One region of the Streptomyces sp. BJ20 genome, then DNA from elsewhere that is predicted to be linked to it. Evidence: riboswitches for the same ligand, from Rfam matches in the RefSeq annotation. Region 1 holds a riboswitch; each other region holds the start of a gene.

Region 1 (3,183 bases):
GTCTCGCCGGAGCGGTGGGACATCATGCACTTGAAGCCGTTGCGCTGGGCCAGCTCGACGGCGTCCAGGGTCTCGGTCAGCGAGCCGATCTGGTTGACCTTCACCAGCAGGGCGTTGGCGGCGCCCTCCTCGATGCCGCGGGCCAGGCGCTCGGGGTTGGTGACGAAGAGGTCGTCGCCGACGATCTGCACCTTGTCCCCGAGCTGGGCGGTGAGAGCCTTCCAGCCCTCCCAGTCGTCCTCGAACAGCGGGTCCTCGATGGACACGAGCGGGTACGCGGCGACGAGCTCCGCGTAGTACTCGGTCATCTCGGCGGCCGTGCGCTCCTTGCCCTCGAAGGTGTAGACGCCGTCCTTGTAGAACTCGGAGGCGGCCACGTCGAGGGCCAGGGCGATCTGCTCGCCGGGGGTGTAGCCGGCTTCCTTGATCGCCTCGAGGATGAGGTCGAGGGCCTCGCGGTTGGAGCCGAGGTTCGGGGCGAAGCCGCCCTCGTCGCCGAGACCGGTTGCCAGGCCCTTGCCCTTCAGCACCTTCTTGAGGGTGTGGTAGACCTCGGCGCCCCAGCGCAGCGCCTCGGAGAAGGACTCCGCGCCGATGGGGGCGATCATGAACTCCTGGATGTCCACGTTGGAGTCGGCGTGCGAGCCGCCGTTCAGGATGTTCATCATCGGCACCGGCAGCAGGTGCGCGTTCGGGCCGCCCAGGTAGCGGAACAGCGGCAGGTCGCTGGCCTCGGAGGCGGCGTGCGCGACGGCGAGCGAGACGCCGAGGATGGCGTTGGCGCCGAGGGAGCCCTTGTTGTCGGTGGCGTCCAGGTCGAACATCGCCTGGTCGATCAGGCGCTGCTCGGTGGCGTCGTAGCCGACGAGCTCCGGGCCGATCTGCTCGATGACGGCCAGCACGGCCTTCTCGACGCCCTTGCCCAGGTAACGGCCGGCGTCGCCGTCACGGAGTTCGATGGCCTCGAAGGCGCCGGTGGAGGCGCCGGACGGGACGGCGGCACGACCCGTGCTGCCGTCGTCGAGGCCGACCTCGACCTCGACCGTGGGATTGCCTCGGGAGTCCAGGATTTCCCGGGCTACGACGACGTCGATGGACGGCACGAGCATCTCCTTCTTGGGATGTGACGCGGGTGAGCGGGGCCGCGGGGGCCCTGCGGGTCCGAGCCTAACCGGCTCCGGGCGATCGGCCATCTCGCCGCCCGCCTCATGGACAGAACCGAGAGTAAATTGTTTCCGAACGGAACAAAGCCGGTTCGGGAAACCGTGACCGGAATGCGTCCGGACATGACCCCGCCCCGGTGCGCACGGGGGAAGAAACGCACCGGGGCGGGGAGCCCGTGGAGACGGGGAGGGACCTGGCGGTCCGCCCTTACTTCAGGTGCAGCTGCTGACCCGGGTAGATGAGGTCGGCGTCGTCGACGATGTCGTCGTTCAGCTCGAACAGCTTCGCCCAGCCGCCCTTGACGTCGTGCTCGGCGGCGATGGAGCTGAGGGTGTCGCCCTTGACGACCTTGTACTCGCCGTCGCCCTTCTCGACCTTCTTGCCGGTCGGGGTGGTGACGGTCTTCTTCTCGGCCTTCTTCTCCGCCTTCGGAGCGGCCGGGCGCTCGGCGGAGCGGGAGGCCTTCTGCTCGCTCTCACGCGACTCGGTGGAGCCGGACTCCTGCGAGGAGCCCTCGGCGGAGCCGCCGTCGTAGGCGGCGTTGGACAGGCCGGTGCCGCAGACCGGCCAGGCGCCCTTGCCCTGGCCCGCGAGGACCTTCTCGGCGATCTCGATCTGCTGGGCCTTGGTGGCCTGGTCCGCGGTGGCGGCGTACTGGGTGCCGCCGTAGCCGGCCCAGGTGGAGGCGGAGAACTGCAGGCCGCCGTAGTAGCCGTTGCCGGTGTTGATGGACCAGTTGCCGCCGGACTCGCACTGGGCGACGGCGTCCCACTCGGACGCGGTGGCCGCGGAGGCGGTGCCGGACGCCATCAGCGGGCCGGCGACGGCGGCGCCGGTGACACCGGCGATGGCGATGGCGCGAGTGGCCTTGGACGGACGACGGTGCTTGCCCTTGCCGGAAAACAGCATGGATGGATCCCCTCACCGACGCCTACGAGGTGAGCTGTCGGGTTCGGGCCGGTTGAGTTGCCCGGCCACGCCCCTCCCGGGACGCGGCTTCACCCCGAGCCGAACCGGACGTCAACCGTCCGGTCGCGGCACTTACCTGGGTCCCCCGCTCCTGCCTACGGCGCATGACGCGACGACTGTTCCCGTGCTGCCACTGGCAGGATTCGGCGTGGCGGCAGCCGGGGCCCGCGATGGCGAGCGGTCACGACCGTAAGCACGCGATCGGTGGAATATCAAAGATGATCAGGGCCTCTGAGACCTATCTCTCACAGTCCTTATTACGGACATTCAGCCCTTATCGCTCCGTCAACTGCCGTCGCCCACAGGCGCCTTCGGCCGCCCGTTTCCCGCCGCTATTCGGCGGTTCCGGTGTCCACCAGGAGCCGCTGGCCAGGCAGGATGAGGTCCGGGTCGTCGCCGATGACCTGCTGGTTCTCGACATAGAGCGCCGTCCATCCGCCGGTCAGGGCAAGGGAGTCGGCGATGGAGGTCAGGCTGTCCCCGCCCTGGACGGTGTAGCGGTCGTCGGCGATGCCCGCGGGCGTGTCCGCGGAGGGCGAGGCGTGCCGGCCGGACGACGGGGTCCCGGCGTCGGCGGCCTCGTCCTCCTGCGCGCTGGGGCCGCGATGGCGGCCCGGACCGCTGTCCTCGGACTCGGTGACGACCGAAGAACCGGTACTCTGTTCGGACTTGTCCGACTCATCACTTTCGGGGGAGGCGGAGACGGACGGGGAGGCACCAGCGTCCGCGTCACCCTTCGCCTCATCGGACGAATCGAATGAACCCGACGTGGCCGACGGGGAGGGAGAAGAGGACGAAGCGCCGGATTCCGGCGAACCGGACGGGGTGCTCGTCCCACCGGTCCGGGTGTCGTCCCGGTCCGTGCCGGTCGGGACCCCCGGGTCGACGTTCGGGGACGCGGTGTCCTGGTTCAGGCCCGTGAGCAGGCCGCAGGCGCGCCACTTGCCGACGCCCTGGTCGGCGAGGATTCTCTCGGCCACGGTGATCTGCTGGTTGCGGCTGGCCGCGTCGGCGCTGGGCGCGTACTCCAGGCCGCCGTAGTTCTCCCAG
Region 2 (3,183 bases), 5.9 Mb from region 1:
GGCCCGGCCGCGCGGCGCGGGATACGGGTTGTGCGGAACTGTCGTCCACGGACCGTCGGGTGACCGTAAGTGACCATTGAGTCGTGCGTGGTGCAGCGTTCTCACTCAGGGTGATGACCGATGTGGTGAAGGTGGGAAAGGCGAGGGCGGCGGAATGCTAGGGAACGCCCCTGGCTAGGCTCCGGCCTCATGGACGTACTCCTCCACATATTCGTCGGTCTGCACATCATCGGCATCGCGTCGCTGCTCGGCGGCTTCCTCACCCAGATGAAGGCGATGGGCGCGGGCACCGCCCGCTTCGTCCCCGCGATGCTGCACGGCGCGCTGACGATGCTGGTCACAGGCGTCGCCCTCGTGGGCCTCAACGAGGCTCAGGACCACTCCGTCGACCACATCAAGATCGGCGTGAAGCTGGCGCTGCTGATCGTGATCCTGGGCCTGGTCTACGTGAAGCGGGACGAGGAGAAGGTGGACAAGGGCGTCTTCGGCCTGGTCGGCCTGCTGACCGTGGCGAACGTCTTCATCGCGGTCCTCTGGACCTGAGCTCGCGTCCCGGGACGCCGGGCACCGCCGTCGGCACGGAACCGCCGGCCGAGCCGTCACCGGCCCGGTCGGCGGTTCCGCGTCCGCGCGTCGAGAGGCCCGTCAGGCCGGGCGGACGATGCTGTGGATCGCGGAGTCGCCGTCGTAGTAGATCGACTCCTCGCGGACGTACGTGCCCGGCTTCGGGGCGTGGATCATCATGCCGTTGCCGATGTAGATGCCCACGTGGGTGACGTCGTCGTAGAAGAAGACCAGGTCGCCGGGCTGGGCCTGGGACACCGGGACGGTGGTGCCCGCGTTCACCTGGTCGTAGGTGGTGCGCGGCAGGGAGACGGCGGCGGCCTTCCATGCGGCCTGGGTCAGCCCCGAGCAGTCGTAGGATCCGGGACCGGTCGCACCCCAGACGTACGGCTTGCCGATCTGCGCGCGGGCGAAGGCGATGGCCTTCTCCGCCTTGGTGCCGTACGACGAGTCGGCCGGCGGGGTCTCGGTCGAGCCGGTCGACCCGGAGCCCTCCGAGGTGCCGCCGCCCTGCTGCGCGGCCTCCTCGCGGGCCTGCTCCTGCTCCGCCTGCTGCCAGGCCAGCTCCGCGGCCTTGCGGGCGGCCTCCTCCTGCTTGCGCTTCTCGATCGCGGCGAGCCGCGCCTTCTCCTCCGCGGTCAGCTTCGACAGCAGTTCGCGCGCGTCGGCGAGCTTCTTCTGGACCGTGGCCTTGGCCGTCTTCAGGTCGCCCTGCGTCTCGGTGAGCGTGCGGAGGCTCTCGGTGGCCTCCTGCCGCTTCTTCATCGTCTCGGTCTGCTGGGTGACGTAGTCGTCCACCGCCGCCTTCTGGCGGCCGGTCATCCGGTCCAGCACCTGACGCTGGTCGAAGATGTCCTGCGGCGTCTCCGCGAGCAGGAACGTCGCGGTGTCCGGCATGCCCGCGCCGGTGCGGTACTGGGCGGCGGCGTAGGAGCCCAGCTCCGAGCGGGCCTCGTTCAGCTTCTGTGTGCGCTTCGCCACGTCGTCGAGGAGGGTGTCGACGCGCTTGCGCTGCTTGCCCGTCTTCTCCTTGGCAGCGTTGTACTTCTCGGTCGCCGACTCGGCCTGGCGGTAGAGGTCGCCGACCTTCTTCTCGACCTCCTCCAGGCTCGGCCGGTCCTCGACGGGAGCGGCCTCGGCGGTCTGGGAGAGCAGGGCCACGGAGGTGAGCGCGGCCGTGGCGAGGGCCGGGGTGCGTATGCCTGCCACGCGCGTGCCCGGGGTGCGCGACTTGCGGTGCGACGCCAAGGGAGGCGACTCCTTCCAGTGCTCCGCCTACCGGGTTAGCTGTCGGGTTCGGGCGGGTGGTTCGGAAGGGTTGCCCTACGGCCGCTTCCCTGAGGGAGTGGGCCGATTCACCCCATGTCTCGGTGGGTCCCCGGCTCCGGCTGCCACGGCGGACAGAGACGGACTCGGCGGAGGCCGCGCGGCCCGGCGAGGTTCGCCGGCGGGGGACGAGCGGCCCGGACCGCACGGTAGCCAACTGGTGTGGCCCTTGTGAAGGTTGATGGGTGATATGCCCGATACATTTTCGTGACCTTCCTGTGGGCGTCACGCAGGGTGAGGCGCCGACCGTGGAGGGTGCCCGCCGTGGCGCCTCCGGGAGGGGCGGGCGGATGTTTCCGGGGCGGCCCCGGGTTGTCGGTGGAGCACCCTAGACTCGGAGAGCGATGAGCAGCCTCTTTGACGACAGCTTCCTGGCGGACCTCCAGGCCCAGCGCGGCCCGGCGGACGAGCCCCCGCCGCCACCCGAGGACGAGCACGCCCCGGAGCCTCTCCCGGACGACCTGTTCGGCGGGAAGTTCGACGTGCCCCCGGAGCGGGACACCTACTACCGGGACGGCGCCCCGCGCCCGGTGATCGACTCCGCCGCGCTGCTGGAAGGGCTGAACGACAACCAGCGCGCCGCGGTCGTGCACTCCGGCTCCCCCCTGCTCATCGTCGCCGGAGCCGGGTCCGGCAAGACCCGCGTGCTCACCCACCGCATCGCCTACCTGCTCGCCGAGCGGGACGTCCACCCCGGCCAGATCCTCGCGATCACCTTCACCAACAAGGCCGCGGGCGAGATGAAGGAGCGCGTCGAGCAGCTCGTCGGGCCCCGGGCGAACGCGATGTGGGTCATGACCTTCCACAGCGCGTGCGTCCGCATCCTGCGACGCGAGTCCAAGAAGCTCGGCTTCACGTCGTCCTTCTCGATCTACGACGCCGCCGACTCCAAGCGTCTGATGGCGCTCGTCTGCCGCGACCTGGACCTCGACCCCAAGCGCTTCCCGCCGAAGTCCTTCAGCGCCAAGATCAGCAACTTGAAGAACGAGCTGATCGACGAGGAGGACTTCGCCGCCCAGGCGAGCGACGGTTTCGAGAAGACCCTCGCCCAGGCCTACGCGCTCTACCAGTCGCGGCTGCGCGAGGCGAACGCGCTGGACTTCGACGACCTGATCATGACGACGGTCAATCTGCTCCGTGCCTTCCCCGACGTCGCCGAGCACTACCGCCGCCGCTTCCGGCACGTCCTGGTCGACGAGTACCAGGACACCAACCACGCCCAGTACGCCCTGGTGCGTGAGCTGGTCGGGGGCGCCTCCGAGCACCCCGTCGACGTCCCGCCGGAGGCCGAGG
Region 3 (3,183 bases), 450 kb from region 1:
CGCCCTGGACTGGCGGCGGCTGCTGGAGCACCTGCACGAGGTGCGCGGGGTGCGGCGGCTGATGGTGGAGGGCGGCGGCCGGATCCACACCCAGCTGGTCACCCAAGGGCTCGCCGACGAGCTCCAAGTCGTCCTCGCTCCGCTGTTCGTCGGTGACCCGGACGCCCCCCGCCTGTTCGGCCCCGGCTCCTACCAGGGCGGGCGGTTGCGCCTGGTCGAGACCCGGCCCGTCGGTGACGTCGTCCTGACGCGCTACGAGCCCACCGCGCCCGGCACCGGCGCGCTGCCGTCGGCCGCCGACCGCCACTGGCTCGCCCTCGCCTGCAATCTGGCCGGACAGTGCCCGCCCTCCGAAACGGCGTTCAGCGTCGGCGCGGTCGTGGTCGCCGCCGACGGCACCGAGCTGGCGCGGGGTCACTCGCGGGAGGGCGACGACCCGGTGGTGCACGCGGAGGAGGCTGCGCTCGCCAAGGCCGACCCCACCGACCCGCGGCTGGCCGGCGCCACCGTCTACTCCAGCCTGGAGCCGTGCGCCCGCCGCGCGTCCCGTCCGGCGCCCTGTGCGCGGCTGATCCTGGACGCGGGGGTGCGCCGCGTGGTCACGGCCTGGCGGGAGCCGGACACCTTCGTGACGGACGCCGACGGCAGCGCCGTACTGGCGGACGGGGGTGCCACGGTGCTGGTGCTGCCGGAGTTCGAGCAGCGCGCGAAGGCGCCGAACGCGCACCTGCTGGGCGGCTGATCGCGCCCGCCGGGGAAGTGATGTGCATCGGGCCCCGTGGATGCCGTACACTTGTGTTCACCGACGCGGGGTGGAGCAGCTCGGTAGCTCGCTGGGCTCATAACCCAGAGGTCGCAGGTTCAAATCCTGTCCCCGCTACTGAAGGCCGAGGGCCGGAATCCGAAAGGGTTCCGGCCCTCGGTGTTTCTCCGAGAGGGTGCTCGTTACCCGCCCCTCACCCCGCCTTTCACGCACAGTGAGCGAACGGCGTCGCAGCGCATAACAACTGACGAACCGTCAGGTTCGGCCGGTCGTCCGAGACGCAGTCAACTCGCCCGTTTTCGCCCGCTCATGGCGCTTAAGTCCACGCAAAAATCGTTAATGATCAAGAGGAACGGCTTGGAATACGGACCCCGCGTCTATTAACGTTCGATAACGCAGCGCGGTCGTCCCAGCCGTCACAGAAGTCGGCTCCGTGCGCACGCGCCGAATCCCGCAAGGGAACCGGGGAACCACCACCATGGGGTGAATCGGGCGGATACCGCCGTGGAAGCACGGTTCGTATACGCGCGTAGGAGACCTTCCCGCTCCGAACCCGTCAGCTAACCCGGTAGGCGAAGACGGAAGGAAAGGAGCGCGCCCACGTGGCGTCCAACCCGCCTGCCCCCGAGGCCCCGTTCAGGCCGAACGACACCTTCGCGTACGGCGCCCCCGGCGCCGACGAGGGCCCCTTCGAGGAGTGGAACCCCACCGCGGAGTCCGTGCGGCCCGTGCGTGGCCGGCACCGCGTCGCCAAGCAGCGCGGAGGCGGACTGGCCCGCAGCTCCACCGTCCTCGGCGTCGGCGTCATAGCCGCAGTCGGCGCCGGCGGCATGGCCAGTGCCCAGACCGGCAAGCCGCCCGTCTCCATCTCCATGCCCGACCTTCCCAACGTGGGTTCCCTCATCTCCGACGAGGAAACGCCCAAGGGATCCAGCACCCCCCTCAGCGACATCGGCAGGATGGCCGCCGCCGACACCGGCGCCGAGGAGGGCGCCGACGCCGGTGAGGCGCTGCGCGCCCGCATCATGGCCCAGGTCGAGCAGCAGCAGGGACAGGCGCAGAGCAAGGCGCAGGCCGCCGCCCTCGCCGCCGCCGAGAAGGAGGCCGCCGAGGCCGCGGCCAAGGCGGAGAAGGAGGCCAAGGAGAAGGCCGAGGCCGCCAAGAAGAAGGCGGAGGAGGAGGCCGCGAAGAAGGCCGAGGCCGAGCGCCTCGCCGAGCTCGCCAAGCAGTACGCGCTGCCGACGTCCTCGTACACCGTCACCTCGACCTTCGGTCAGGCCGGCGCCTACTGGTCCTCCGGCTACCACACCGGCCTCGACTTCGCCGCGCCCACCGGCACCCTGATCAAGGCGGTCCACACCGGCACGATCACCTCCGCAGGCTGGGACGGCTCGTACGGCTACAAGACCGTGCTCACCCTCGACGACGGCACCGAGGTCTGGTACGCCCACCAGTCGTCGATCAACGTCAGCGTCGGCCAGAAGGTCGCCACCGGCGACGTGATCGGCCGCGTCGGCGCGACGGGCAACGTGACCGGCGCCCACCTCCACCTCGAGGTCCACACCGGCTCCGGCAGCGTCGACCCGGCCGCCTGGCTGGCCGGCAAGGGCCTCAGCATCTGAACCACCCCGGCGGCCCCCTCCCGGCCGCCGACGCCGTGAACGCCGGCAGCCCCGACGACGACCCCCCGACGTCAGGGCTGCCGGTTCCGCATGTCCGGTGCCTTCTCAGCGCCGGTAGGGGTTCTCCCCGTACGCCGGATACGGCGGCTGCCCCTGCGGCGGCCACGCCGCCGGGACGGGCCCGTACGCCCATCCCGCGCCGTACGGCACCCGGGGCGCGGTGAGCCGGGCCGCGTGCTCCAGCGCCGGGCGGGCCGCCGCACGCCGGTGCCACAGCTCCAGCAGCAGCTCCCGCTCCCGCGTCACGAAGTCCGCCCCCGCCTTCCCCGCGCGGCCCCGGTGGCGCAGGAACGCAAGCTGCGTCGCGTACGCCTCGTACTGGGCGACCGCCCGCGCGGCCGGCCTGCCCCCGCGCTCGCGGGCGAACTTCCGGGCGAGGCGCCGCGCCCGCATCGAGCCCAGCGCGAACGGCTCCGACGGGCGCAGCCAGCCCGCCACCGCGTACGCGGGCAGCTCCGTGCGCACGGTCCGCAGCTCCCGCTGCCGCGTCCACACCACCAGCCAGGTCAGCAGCCCGAACGTCGGCACCATGAACGCCCCGTACACCGCGATGAAGCCGAACTGGCCGAGCGTGGCGGAGCCGTTCCACAGGGCGTGCATGCCCATCGCGAGGAGCAGCCCGGCGAGGGGAAGGAGGACGCGGCGCACCCGCTGGCGGTCGGCGGCCAGCGCGGCCGCGCCGAACCCGATGCCGGTGAGCACGGTGAACAGGGGGTGCGCGAAGGGCGACATGACGAT

What was found. A riboswitch is a leader RNA that binds a small molecule or an ion and turns the genes downstream of it on or off. The one in region 1 is predicted to bind cyclic di-AMP.
Region 2: it holds a riboswitch for cyclic di-AMP, as region 1 does, so the genes downstream of both, MTR79_RS03755 (C40 family peptidase) here and MTR79_RS30095 (transglycosylase family protein) in region 1, are expected to answer to the same signal.
Region 3: it holds a riboswitch for cyclic di-AMP, as region 1 does, so the genes downstream of both, MTR79_RS32230 (M23 family metallopeptidase) here and MTR79_RS30095 (transglycosylase family protein) in region 1, are expected to answer to the same signal.

The regions. Positions count from the first base shown of each region.
Region 1 is NZ_CP094918.1:6,705,206-6,708,388, forward strand. Features, by position in the region: gene eno (phosphopyruvate hydratase) at 1-1,103, opposite strand, end outside; gene MTR79_RS30095 (transglycosylase family protein) at 1,372-2,073, opposite strand; cyclic di-AMP (ydaO/yuaA leader) riboswitch at 2,078-2,246, opposite strand; gene MTR79_RS30100 (transglycosylase family protein) at 2,466-3,183, opposite strand, start outside.
Region 2 is NZ_CP094918.1:777,621-780,803, forward strand. Features, by position in the region: gene MTR79_RS03750 (hypothetical protein) at 190-543, shown strand; gene MTR79_RS03755 (C40 family peptidase) at 646-1,812, opposite strand; cyclic di-AMP (ydaO/yuaA leader) riboswitch at 1,820-1,992, opposite strand; gene pcrA (DNA helicase PcrA) at 2,235-3,183, shown strand, end outside.
Region 3 is NZ_CP094918.1:7,154,859-7,158,041, reverse strand. Features, by position in the region: gene MTR79_RS32240 (dihydrofolate reductase family protein) at 1-742, shown strand, start outside; tRNA gene MTR79_RS32235 (tRNA-Met) at 807-880, shown strand; cyclic di-AMP (ydaO/yuaA leader) riboswitch at 1,196-1,353, shown strand; gene MTR79_RS32230 (M23 family metallopeptidase) at 1,366-2,385, shown strand; gene MTR79_RS32225 (PrsW family intramembrane metalloprotease) at 2,491-3,183, opposite strand, start outside.